Regions from separate parts of the Streptomyces sp. NBC_00400 genome, predicted to be linked through region 3. Evidence: riboswitches for the same ligand, from Rfam matches in the RefSeq annotation. Region 3 holds a riboswitch; each other region holds the start of a gene.
The links. A riboswitch is a leader RNA that binds a small molecule or an ion and turns the genes downstream of it on or off. The one in region 3 is predicted to bind glycine.
Positions count from the first base shown of each region.

Region 1: another riboswitch for glycine. It lies ahead of gcvT (glycine cleavage system aminomethyltransferase GcvT); the one in region 3 lies ahead of gcvP (aminomethyl-transferring glycine dehydrogenase).
Region 2: another riboswitch for glycine. It lies ahead of OHS81_RS34560 (hypothetical protein); the one in region 3 lies ahead of gcvP (aminomethyl-transferring glycine dehydrogenase).

Region 1 is NZ_CP107940.1:2,382,862-2,386,127, reverse strand. Features, by position in the region: gene gcvH (glycine cleavage system protein GcvH) at 1-289, opposite strand, end outside; gene gcvT (glycine cleavage system aminomethyltransferase GcvT) at 415-1,545, opposite strand; glycine riboswitch at 1,697-1,792, opposite strand; gene OHS81_RS10365 (AAA family ATPase) at 2,114-2,776, shown strand; gene OHS81_RS10360 (enhanced serine sensitivity protein SseB) at 2,882-3,266, shown strand, end outside.
Region 2 is NZ_CP107940.1:7,882,950-7,886,215, reverse strand. Features, by position in the region: gene OHS81_RS34570 (FAD-dependent oxidoreductase) at 1-322, opposite strand, end outside; gene OHS81_RS34565 (hypothetical protein) at 485-1,051, opposite strand; gene OHS81_RS34560 (hypothetical protein) at 1,100-1,519, opposite strand; glycine riboswitch at 1,576-1,667, opposite strand; glycine riboswitch at 1,668-1,762, opposite strand; gene OHS81_RS34555 (SigB/SigF/SigG family RNA polymerase sigma factor) at 1,948-2,826, opposite strand; gene OHS81_RS34550 (sigma-70 family RNA polymerase sigma factor) at 3,081-3,266, opposite strand, start outside.
Region 3 is NZ_CP107940.1:7,368,753-7,372,018, reverse strand. Features, by position in the region: gene gcvP (aminomethyl-transferring glycine dehydrogenase) at 1-1,614, opposite strand, end outside; glycine riboswitch at 1,675-1,801, opposite strand; glycine riboswitch at 1,802-1,899, opposite strand; gene OHS81_RS32350 (PRC-barrel domain-containing protein) at 2,014-2,403, shown strand; gene OHS81_RS32345 (DNA polymerase IV) at 2,307-3,266, opposite strand, start outside.

The DNA of each region.
Region 1 (3,266 bases), 5.0 Mb from region 3:
CGAACGGGGCGGTGTTCACCAGCGAGGGGTCGTTGACGACATCCTCGTTGATCTCGGTGATCTCACCGTCGACGGGCGAGTAGAGATCGCTGACCGACTTGGTCGACTCCAGCTCGCCGCAGGTCTCGCCCGCCGCGACCGTGGCACCGACCTCGGGAAGCTGCACGTAGACGACGTCGCCGAGCGCGTTGGCCGCGTGCTCGGTGATGCCGACCGTCGAGACGCCTTCCTCGGCGCCCGACAGCCACTCGTGCTCCTTGCTGTAGCGCAGCTGCTGGGGGTTGCTCATGGCTCGATTCTCCTGTACGCGAGGGTGTGGTCGTGAAGGGGGTCGCCCCTGGTGACGCCGAGGGGGAGGGTCTTGCACAGTGAAACGCACGGGTGCGCACCGCTGCCGGGTCCGCCGCGGGTGAGCTACTGCTTCTGCCGCTTGTAGAAGGGCAGAGCGGTGACCTCGTACGGCTCATGGCTTCCACGGATGTCCACGCACACACCCTCGGTGCCCGGTGTGGCGTAGGCGGCGTCGACGTAGGCGATGGCGACCGGCTTGCCGAGGGTGGGAGAGGGGGCCCCGGAGGTGACCTCACCGATGACCGTGCCGTCGGCCGCGACGACCGGGTAGCCGGCGCGCGGGACCCGGCGGCCCGTGGCGGTCAGGCCGACCAGCTTGCGCGGCGGGTTCGTCTCGGCGCGCTCGGCGGCCTCCGCCAGTGCACTGCGGCCGACGAAGTCGCCGTCGTTGGTCGTCTTCTCGAACTTCACGACCCGGCCCAGGCCCGCGTCGAACGGGGTGGTCGAGGTCGTCAGCTCGTGCCCGTACAGCGGCATGCCCGCCTCCAGGCGCAGGGTGTCCCGGCAGGACAGGCCGCACGGCACCAGACCGGCGTCCTTGCCGGCCTCGGTCAGCGCCTCCCAGAGGGCGACCGCGTCGGCCGGCCGGACGAACAGCTCGAAGCCGTCCTCGCCGGTGTAGCCGGTACGGGCGATCAGTGCCTCCACGCCGGCGACGGTGCCGGGCAGGCCCGCGTAATACTTCAGGCCGTCCAGGTCGGCGTCGGTGACCTTCTTGAGGATCCCGGGCGACTGCGGACCCTGCACCGCGAGCAGCGCGTAGGCGTCCCGGTCGTCGCGGATCGCGGCGTCGAAGCCGCCCGCCCGCGCGGTCAGCGCATCCAGCACCACCTGGGCGTTGGAGGCGTTGGCGACGACCATGTACTCCTGGTCGGCCAGGCGGTAGACGATCAGGTCGTCGAGGATGCCGCCCCCGGCCTCGCAGATCATGGTGTAGCGGGCGCGGCCGGTCTTGACCCCGCCGATGTTGCCCACCAGCGCGTAGTCGAGGAGGTCGGCGGCCTGCGGGCCGGTGACGGTGATCTCGCCCATGTGGGAGAGGTCGAACAGGCCGGCGCGGGTACGGACGGCGACATGTTCGTCACGCTCGCTGCTGTAGCGCAGCGGCATGTCCCAGCCGGCGAAGTCGGTCATGGTGGCGCCGAGCGCACGATGGGTGGCGTCCAGCGCAGTACGGCGGGGGGCATCAGTCATGGTTCCGGGCTCCCAGGCAGGGGTGACAAGACGTTCTCCCCATCTGTCATCGGAACCTGAGAGGTTCACCGGGATCCCGCGAACGGACCCGGTTTGCACCTTGGGTGGAGCCGCCCCGTGGGCCGGGCTGCGGCTCGCTTTTCAGATCTGCCTCGCCTGCGCGGTATAGGGGCCTGAGAGATTCAAGGGAGGACTTGCTCCTTCGGCGCCCCGCCATGGCGGCCGGGGACTCTCCCGCGCGGGTTCAAACGGCCGGTATGGAGTTGGCGGTGCACGGGTGAGACGAGATGTGCACGTGGCGGCCACATCATTGCACGGGATCGCCCGATAGAGGAGCCCCCACCGTCGCCCCGCCCGTGACGTGGGCAGATCGGACAATAACCTTGATGGGCATTACCTTTTCTTGACACTCTGCGGGTAGGGACGGACTCGAACCGGAACAGAACCGGACGGGGAGGACGATCGCGTGCACAGCGAAGCGGCATTCGGGGCCACTTCAGGCGTCGTGCCTCCGGCCGCCGCGCCCGGGGCCACCGCGCCTGTGGTGCCGTCCGCCACCTCGCCCGCGGTGCCGCCCGCCGCCGGGTCCCGGGCCGGCCGGCCGCCGCGGCCCGTCGTCCGGCCGGGGCGCGGCGCCGAAATCGTGGACCTCCGGGGCCGCGGACGGGCGAGGGGCGCCGCCGAGCTGCGGTTCCCGGCCGGTGACCTGGTGGTGGTCTCCGGTCTCCCGGGCAGCGGCAAGAGCACCCTGATGCACCGGGTCGTACCGCCGCTGGACGCCCACGGCGCCGTGGTGCACCGCATCGATTCGCAGGACGTCCGCGAGCGCTGGGAGCGCGGCCGGCTGCGCCGGCTGCCGTACGCCCTCTACCGTCCGCTGGTCCGGGCCGCCCACTACCTGACGCTGGGCCGTGCGCTGCGCTCGGGGGGCAGTGTGGTGGTGCACGACTGCGGCACCCTGGCGTGGGTGCGCGGCTGGCTCGCGCGTTCGGCGGTGCGCGGCGGACGCGGGCTGCATCTGGTGCTGCTCGATGTGCCGCCCGAGGTGGCACTGTCCGGCCAGGAGTCGCGGGGACGCGGGGTGTCGGGGTACGCCTTCGCGCGGCACCGCGGGGCGGTGGGCCGGCTGGTCGGCGCGGCGGAGTCGGCCCGGCTGCCGAAGGGCTGCGCCTCGGCCGTCCTGCTCGACCGGCGGGCGGCGAGCACCCTGGAGACCGTCGGCTTCGACTGACAGCGGCGACCGGGCGCACGGGCACCGTGCCCCGGGGGTCCCTCCGTACGCCTTCTCGTCTAGGGTCTTTGGCCAGATGGCGCGGTTTGGAACGGGTGGGTGCACATGACATTTCCGGAGCAGGGGATACCGCAGCTGGCGTGGCCGGCGAACGAGCTCGAAGAGGTGCTGGCCGCCTCGGTCGGACACCCGGGCGCCGGTGGCCGGATCGTCGAGGTACTGGGCCGCAGCAGGGTCTGGGTGCCGCTGCCCAACGGCGGCGGACCGGAGAGCGCGGGTCCCGGTACCCGCGGCCTCGATCTGCCCACCGTCGAGCTCGACGGTGCGGCCTATGTCCCGGTCTACAGCTCCGAGCAGGAGTTCTTGCGGGTGGTCGGCGCGCATATGTCCTTCACCGTCGCCCCGGCCCGGGAGTTCGCCCGCGGGCTGCCCCCGCGCATCGGTATCGCGGTCAACCCGGACGGTGCGGTCGGCGTCCCGCTGCCGCCTC
Region 2 (3,266 bases), 510 kb from region 3:
TCGATACGTTCGTCGTGGCCGCTGATGACGGACGCCGCCACCAGGGCCTGATACCGTCCTTGCGCTGCAGAACGGCGGAGTAATCCAGCTGCACACCCGCTGTCCGCACGCCGAACTCCTCCGCGCCGCGCACGGTCTCCAGGACTTCCGCCGAGCGCAGCATGGCCTTCGTCGGAATGCAGCCCCAGTTGAGACAGACGCCGCCAGGACGCTCCTTGTCGACGAGGACGACCGAACGGCCGAGCTGGGCGCCGCGGATGGCGGCGACGTAGCCGCCGGGGCCGCCGCCGATGACGAGAACGTCGAACTGGTGCTGACTCATGGGGGGTTACTCCTCTTCCTGGTGGGCTTGGTGGGCTTGAGGGGCTTCTACGCAGGCGGCTATGGGATGACGTGTCGTCAAGCGGGCTACTCGATCGTCGAGTTCGGCCACTTCGGCGACGTGAGGTGGGTGCAGGAGCGCTCGGGCGATCACGTCGGCGAGCTAGCGGAAGGAGGCGTCATCAAATCCGCGGCCGGCCAGTGCCGTGGTGCCGAGGAAAAGGCCGTGCTCCCCCGCGGTGTTCGGCCTGATGCCGAGCGAACGAAGACGCTCCCCGGCCCGTCCGGCGTCCAGCACGGAATGCGCGAGATCGATGAGCACGAGCGGCGTCTCGGTCGAGCCGGTGACCACCCGGGCACCGGTCTCGGCCACGTCATCGGCGAGGAGCCGCCCGGCGAGGATCCGGGCACCGCGGAGCGCGCGTTCCTGCCGGTCCCGGAACGCCGACGACGTGGCCCCGCGAAGGGCGACCGCCTGCGCCGCGAGGAGCTGCCCCGGCAGCCCGCCCCTCCGCGGAGGAGGGGAGGAGGGAAGGTGGAGCCGGGGCGGGGTCAGCCGGTGCGGAACGAGCGGTGCGGGCCCGTGGGCAGGGAAGGGCAGGGCGCAGGGTGCTGTGGCGAAGCGAGCGGCGCGCCGCCGGCCGAAGCACCGCTGACCTGCGCGGCGTTCAGCTCTCGTAGGCGTCGATCGTCGAGCAGGAGCAGACGGGATGGCGGTCGCCGCGTGCACCGTCGGCCCGGCGGTCCGGAGGCCGGTACTTGTTGCGGCCGGCCGTCGTCAGGGGGTAGACCGCCGCATTCCGGCCTCCGCCCTCGCTTGGGCGGGGTCCGGGTGGATCGGGTGTGAGGGCGGATGCGGCACCAAGTGCTCATACACGGCCACGGGGCCGACGCCGGGCCCTCCCCCGCCGTGCGGTGTGCAGAGCGTCTTGTGCAGGTGGAGACGGGCGCGCAGCTCGGCTTCGGTCCGGGCCTCGGACGCCGGGGCGGGCGGCCGCAGCCCGCGGCGGTCGCGCCGTGGGCCGGGCACCGCGGCGTCGATCAGTGCGAGCCGGGAACCGAAGCCGAGGTGGGAGAGCGTCGTGGACAGCTCTTCGGCGCCCGGTCCGATGTGGCGTACGGAGAAGGGCGCGGTCCGCTCCCGTGCGGCGAGTGACCGGTGGGACGGGGTGTCGGGGTGCGAGTCAGGGTGCACCATGGAGACTCCTCGGGCCTGGCGCGCACCGTCGGACGGGGCACGCGATCGAGTGAGCCTCCCCCTCTGTCATGGGCCTGAGAGCTTCACCGCGACGAGCGCGGCTTGCACCGTGGGCGAGGCGCATCAGCGCCTGCTTTCCAGAGTCCACCTCCACTGCGCGGTAACGAGGCCTGAGAGTTTCCGGGGAGGATTTGCTCCTTCGGCGCCACGCCACTGGGGTGTGGGCTCTCCCGCGCAGAATCGTCGGTGGTCTTTTCTGTTGTGGTTCGCCGCACCGTGCGGTGATCGGCACGCCGCCGTCAAGAGCTGTCCGCAGCGGGCCCGTCGCCGTGCACTCGCCCGCACGACGCGGCCCTGACCTGGAGAAATGGCACTTTGTACGCTGGCGGGGACGCCGCTGTCCGCATACCGTGCAAGCAAGTCCTTGGCTATGCCTCGGCGAGGAGGCTTTCGCGCAGGGTGGCGTATGTGCGGGTGAGGAGACGGGAGACGTGCATCTGGGACAGGCCCATTTCCTCGCCGATCTCGGTCTGTGTCATCTCCGAGCCGAAGCGCAGTTCGAGGAGAGTGCGCGCACGCTCGTCCAGCTGGGCGAGGTGCGGCTTGAGGGCCTGAAGGTCCTCGGCCAGTGCGAGAGCGGGGTCTTCGTTGCCTATCAGGTCGGCGACGAGGCCGGTCTGCTGCTTGCTGCCACCCGCTTCGATGGGCCGGTCGAGGGAGCCTGCGTCGTAACCGTTGCAGGCGACCAGCCCCTCGATGACCTCCTCCTCCCCGAGCCCCAGGTGAACCGCGAAGTCGGCGACGGACGGCTCGGGATTGCCACGCCCTTCGAGCTCTTCGCGAGCGCGGGCAAGGTCCACACGCAACTCCTGCAGACGCCGCGGGACATGCACGGACCAGGTCGTGTCACGGAAGAACCGCTTGATCTCGCCGGTGATGTAGGGGATGGCGAAGGTGGTGAACTCGTTCTCGCGCGACACATCGAAGCGGTCGATGGCCTTGATCAGACCGATCGTCCCGACCTGCATGATGTCTTCCATCTCCTGCCCGCGGCTGCGGAATCGGCGCGCTACATAGCGCACCAGCGACAGGTTCATCTCGATGAGCGTGTTGCGCGCGTACTGGTACTCCGGGGTGCCTTCCTCCAGGTCCGACAGCTGCTCGAAGAACAGCTTCGACAGGCGACGCGCATCCTGCGGGGCAACGCGCTGGGCCTCCTCCACCTGCGGCACAGCCGACCGAGCAGCCTCACATGCGGCGCCCCTGTCCGAGCGCTTCACCGAGATGTGGGCCTGCGCCGCTGCCATTGCCATGGCTACTCCTCCCTGATCTCCCCGTCATGCCGTCACGCCCTCACCTACCCGATGACCGCACGTAAAACTGCCATGCGGCAACTATTTCCGTGGGGAAACTATGGAGGGGGCTCCGGAGCCGGGCACATAGCGAACGGCTGCGGTCCATGAATCTTCGGGAACTGCCGGTACGCCACCCCGGGAGGGGCGCCATCCGCCGTACGGGGCGGCGCACCGGCAACACAGTGATCACCCGGAACCGGGATGGGTCACGCCGCAACCGCCTGAGGGCGTCGTGCGCACCGCTCGGCGGACCTCAGCCAGCCGGTGAGGTCGGCGCGGGCACGGGCCACCCGGGAGCGGACCGTGCCGATGGGACAGCCCACGATCGCCGCCGCGTCCGCGTACGGCATTCCGACCAACTGGGTGAGCACGAATGCCTCGCGCCGTTCGCC
Region 3 (3,266 bases):
CGCGAACGGGTGCAGCTGCCCGAAGGCGGGCCAGGTGACCGGCTCCATCTCGGTGGTCGCGTTCAGCTTCATGGTGCAGGAGCCGAGCGGGATCATGCCGCGGTCCAGTGCGTAGTCCTTGTCCGCGAGGGTGCGCAGGTAGCGCAGCATCGCGGTCTCGGAGCGGTACTGGTGGAAGACCGGGTGGGCGAGGTAGTCGTCGCCGCGCAGCAGGTCCTGCGGCAGCGCCTCGGCGGCGGCCGCGTCCAGCTGCTCGACGTCGCCGTGCACCCCGAAGGCGCCCCAGACGCCGGCCAGCTGCGCGCGCCCGGTGGTCTCGTCGCACGCGATGCCGACGAGGTCGGCGTCGACCTGCCGGAGGTTGACGCCGGCCTCGCGAGCGGCAGCCACGACCTCGGCGGCCCGGCCGGGCACCCGCGCGGTCAGCGTGTCGAAGTACGCGCCGTGCACGATCTCCACCCCGCCGGCCCGCAGGCCCTCGGCGAGGACCGCGGCGTAGCGGTGGGTGCGCCGGGCGATCGTCCGCAGACCCTCGGGGCCGTGGTAGACCGCGTACATGCCGGCCATGACGGCGAGCAGCACCTGCGCGGTGCAGATGTTGCTGGTGGCCTTCTCCCGGCGGATGTGCTGCTCGCGCGTCTGCAGTGCGAGGCGGTAGGCCTTGTTGCCGTCGGCGTCGACGGAGACGCCCACCAGGCGGCCGGGCAGGCTGCGGGCGAACTGGTCGCGGACGGCCATGAAGCCGGCGTGCGGTCCGCCGAAGCCCATCGGGACGCCGAAGCGCTGGGTGGTGCCGACGGCGATGTCCGCGCCGAGCTCGCCGGGCGAGGTCAGCAGCGTCAGGGCGAGCAGATCGGCGGCGACGGTGACGACCGCGCCCAGCTCGTGGGCCTGCTCGATGACGGCGCGCGGGTCGCGGACCGCACCGGAGGCGCCGGGGTACTGCAGCAGCACACCGAACACCCCGCGCTCGGCGATCCCGGCCGGGATGCCGTCGGACAGGTCGGCGACCACGACCTCGACGCCGGTGGGCTCCGCACGGGTCTCGATCACGGCGATGGTCTGCGGCAGACAGTCGGCGTCGACCAGGAAGACGCCCTGCTTGACCTTGCCGACCCGGCGGGAGAGCGCCATCGCCTCGGCGGCCGCGGTGCCCTCGTCCAGCAGCGAGGAGCCGGAGGTGGGCAGACCGGTCAGGTCGGCGACCATCGTCTGGAAGTTGAGCAGCGCCTCGAGGCGGCCCTGCGAGATCTCCGGCTGGTAGGGCGTGTAGGCCGTGTACCAGGCCGGGTTCTCCATGACATTGCGCAGGATCACCGGCGGGGTGAACGTGCCGTAGTAGCCGAGTCCGATCATGGACGCCAGCACCTGGTTGCGGTCCGCGAGGCCGTGCAGCTCCTGCAGCACCTCGGCCTCGGTACGGGCCTGCGGCAGGCCGAGCGCCTCGGCACTCTTGATGACATCGGGCACGGCGGTGGCGGTGAGCTCGTCCAGCGATCCGAACCCGATGTGCGCGAGCATCTTGGCCTGCGCCTCGTGGTCGGGACCGATGTGCCGGTGCTCGAAGGGAGTGCCGCTTTCCAGCTCGGTCAAGGAGATGCGATTGGTGGTCATCTGCGGGGGCCTCCTGGTCGTGCGACCTACGAGGGGCACCACGGCGCGGGTGCCCGGACGGCCTCCCCCTCTGTCATCTCAACCTGAGAGCTTCACCGGCCCGCGCGAAGCGGCCCGGCTTTCACCGTCGGTGAGGAGGGGTCCCGGAGGTGTGCCTTCCGCGGCCCGCCCTGCTTTCCAGAGTGACCTCGCCCACGCGGTACGTGTGCCTGAGAGATTCCGGGGAGGATTTGCTCCTTCGGCGCCCTCGCCGCGAACGGCAAAGGACTCTCCCGCACGGGGTCTGCGGCCATTGGCCAGCCTACCAGCGCGGCACTCGAAGGATCCTTCGAGTGGCCAGGGCATGAAATGTGCCGTTTGGTTGTTGTCAGAGGGCAGTTGCGACCAATTGGAGGGACCGTGCAAACCGATATCGATCCCCGGAGCCTGATCGGCCGCAAAGCGTTCGACCGTAACGGCGCCAAAATAGGCACGATCGACGAGGTGTATCTCGACGACGCGACGGGGGAACCGGAGTGGGCGGCCGTGCGCACCGGACTCTTCAGCCGGGACGCGTTCGTCCCCCTCGAACCCAGCAAGATGGTCGGTGAGGGCCTGCACATTCCTTACGACCGCAAGCTGATCAAGGACGCGCCGGACTTCGGCGTCGGCCGCCATCTCTCCCCTGAGCAGGAACTTCAGCTCTATCACCACTACCGACTGGATATCTCCTCCCCGACATCCGACCCGGTGTCCTCGCCCGGCTCCGGTGACAAGGACTTCGGCAGGATCGCCGGCTCGGACGACTGACCGTCCGCCGGTCCCCCGCCCACCAGCGGCAGGGGCTCCCCCGGCCGCAGCGCCGGATCCTCCACAGCAAAGGTCCGCACCCTCCCCGGTGCGGACCACGGCGTTTCGAAGCGCACGGTCACCCTCCCCACCCCGCTCCCCTGCACCCAGCCCGCGCCGTACTCGTCGTGCACCACGTCCAGTCCGGGATGCCAGCGCCGAGGCCGCTCCTCCTCGGCCTCCCGAGCCGCCGCCGCGCCACCGGACAGCTCCGCCGCCGCTCTCGCGGCCTTCTCCGCCTCCTTCGCCTCGCGCTCCGTCGCGAACTGGGCGAACAGATCCTCCTGTGTGAAGTCGGCCAGGCCGCTGACCCCTACGCCCAGCAGCCGGACCCCGCCGGTGGTGTCCACCATCTCCAGCAGCCGCACGGCGGCCTCCCGTATCACCGCGGGGTCGTCGGTGGGCCCACGGAGCGTCTCGGAGCGGGTCAGGGTCGAGAAGTCGTAGTTGCGCACCTTGATGACCACCGTCCGCCCGGAGCGCCCGGCGGACCGCAGCCGCTCCACACAGCGGTCCGCCAGCCGCAGCACCTCGCTCCGTACCCGCGTCCGGTCGGTCAGATCGACCTCGAAGGTGTCCTCGACCGAGATGGACTTCGCGTCCCGCTCGGCCACCACCGGCCGGTCGTCCCGGCCCAGCGCCATCGCATACAGCCCGGCACCGTGCGCCTTGCCCAGCAGCCGCACCAGCTCGGCCTCCCCGGCCTCCGCGGTCTCCGCGACGGTGTGGATCCCGGCCCGGCGCAGCGTCTCGGCCGTCGCGGGCCCCACCCCGGGCAGTGTCCGCACCGTCATCGGGCCCAGCAGCTCGCGTTCGGTACCGGG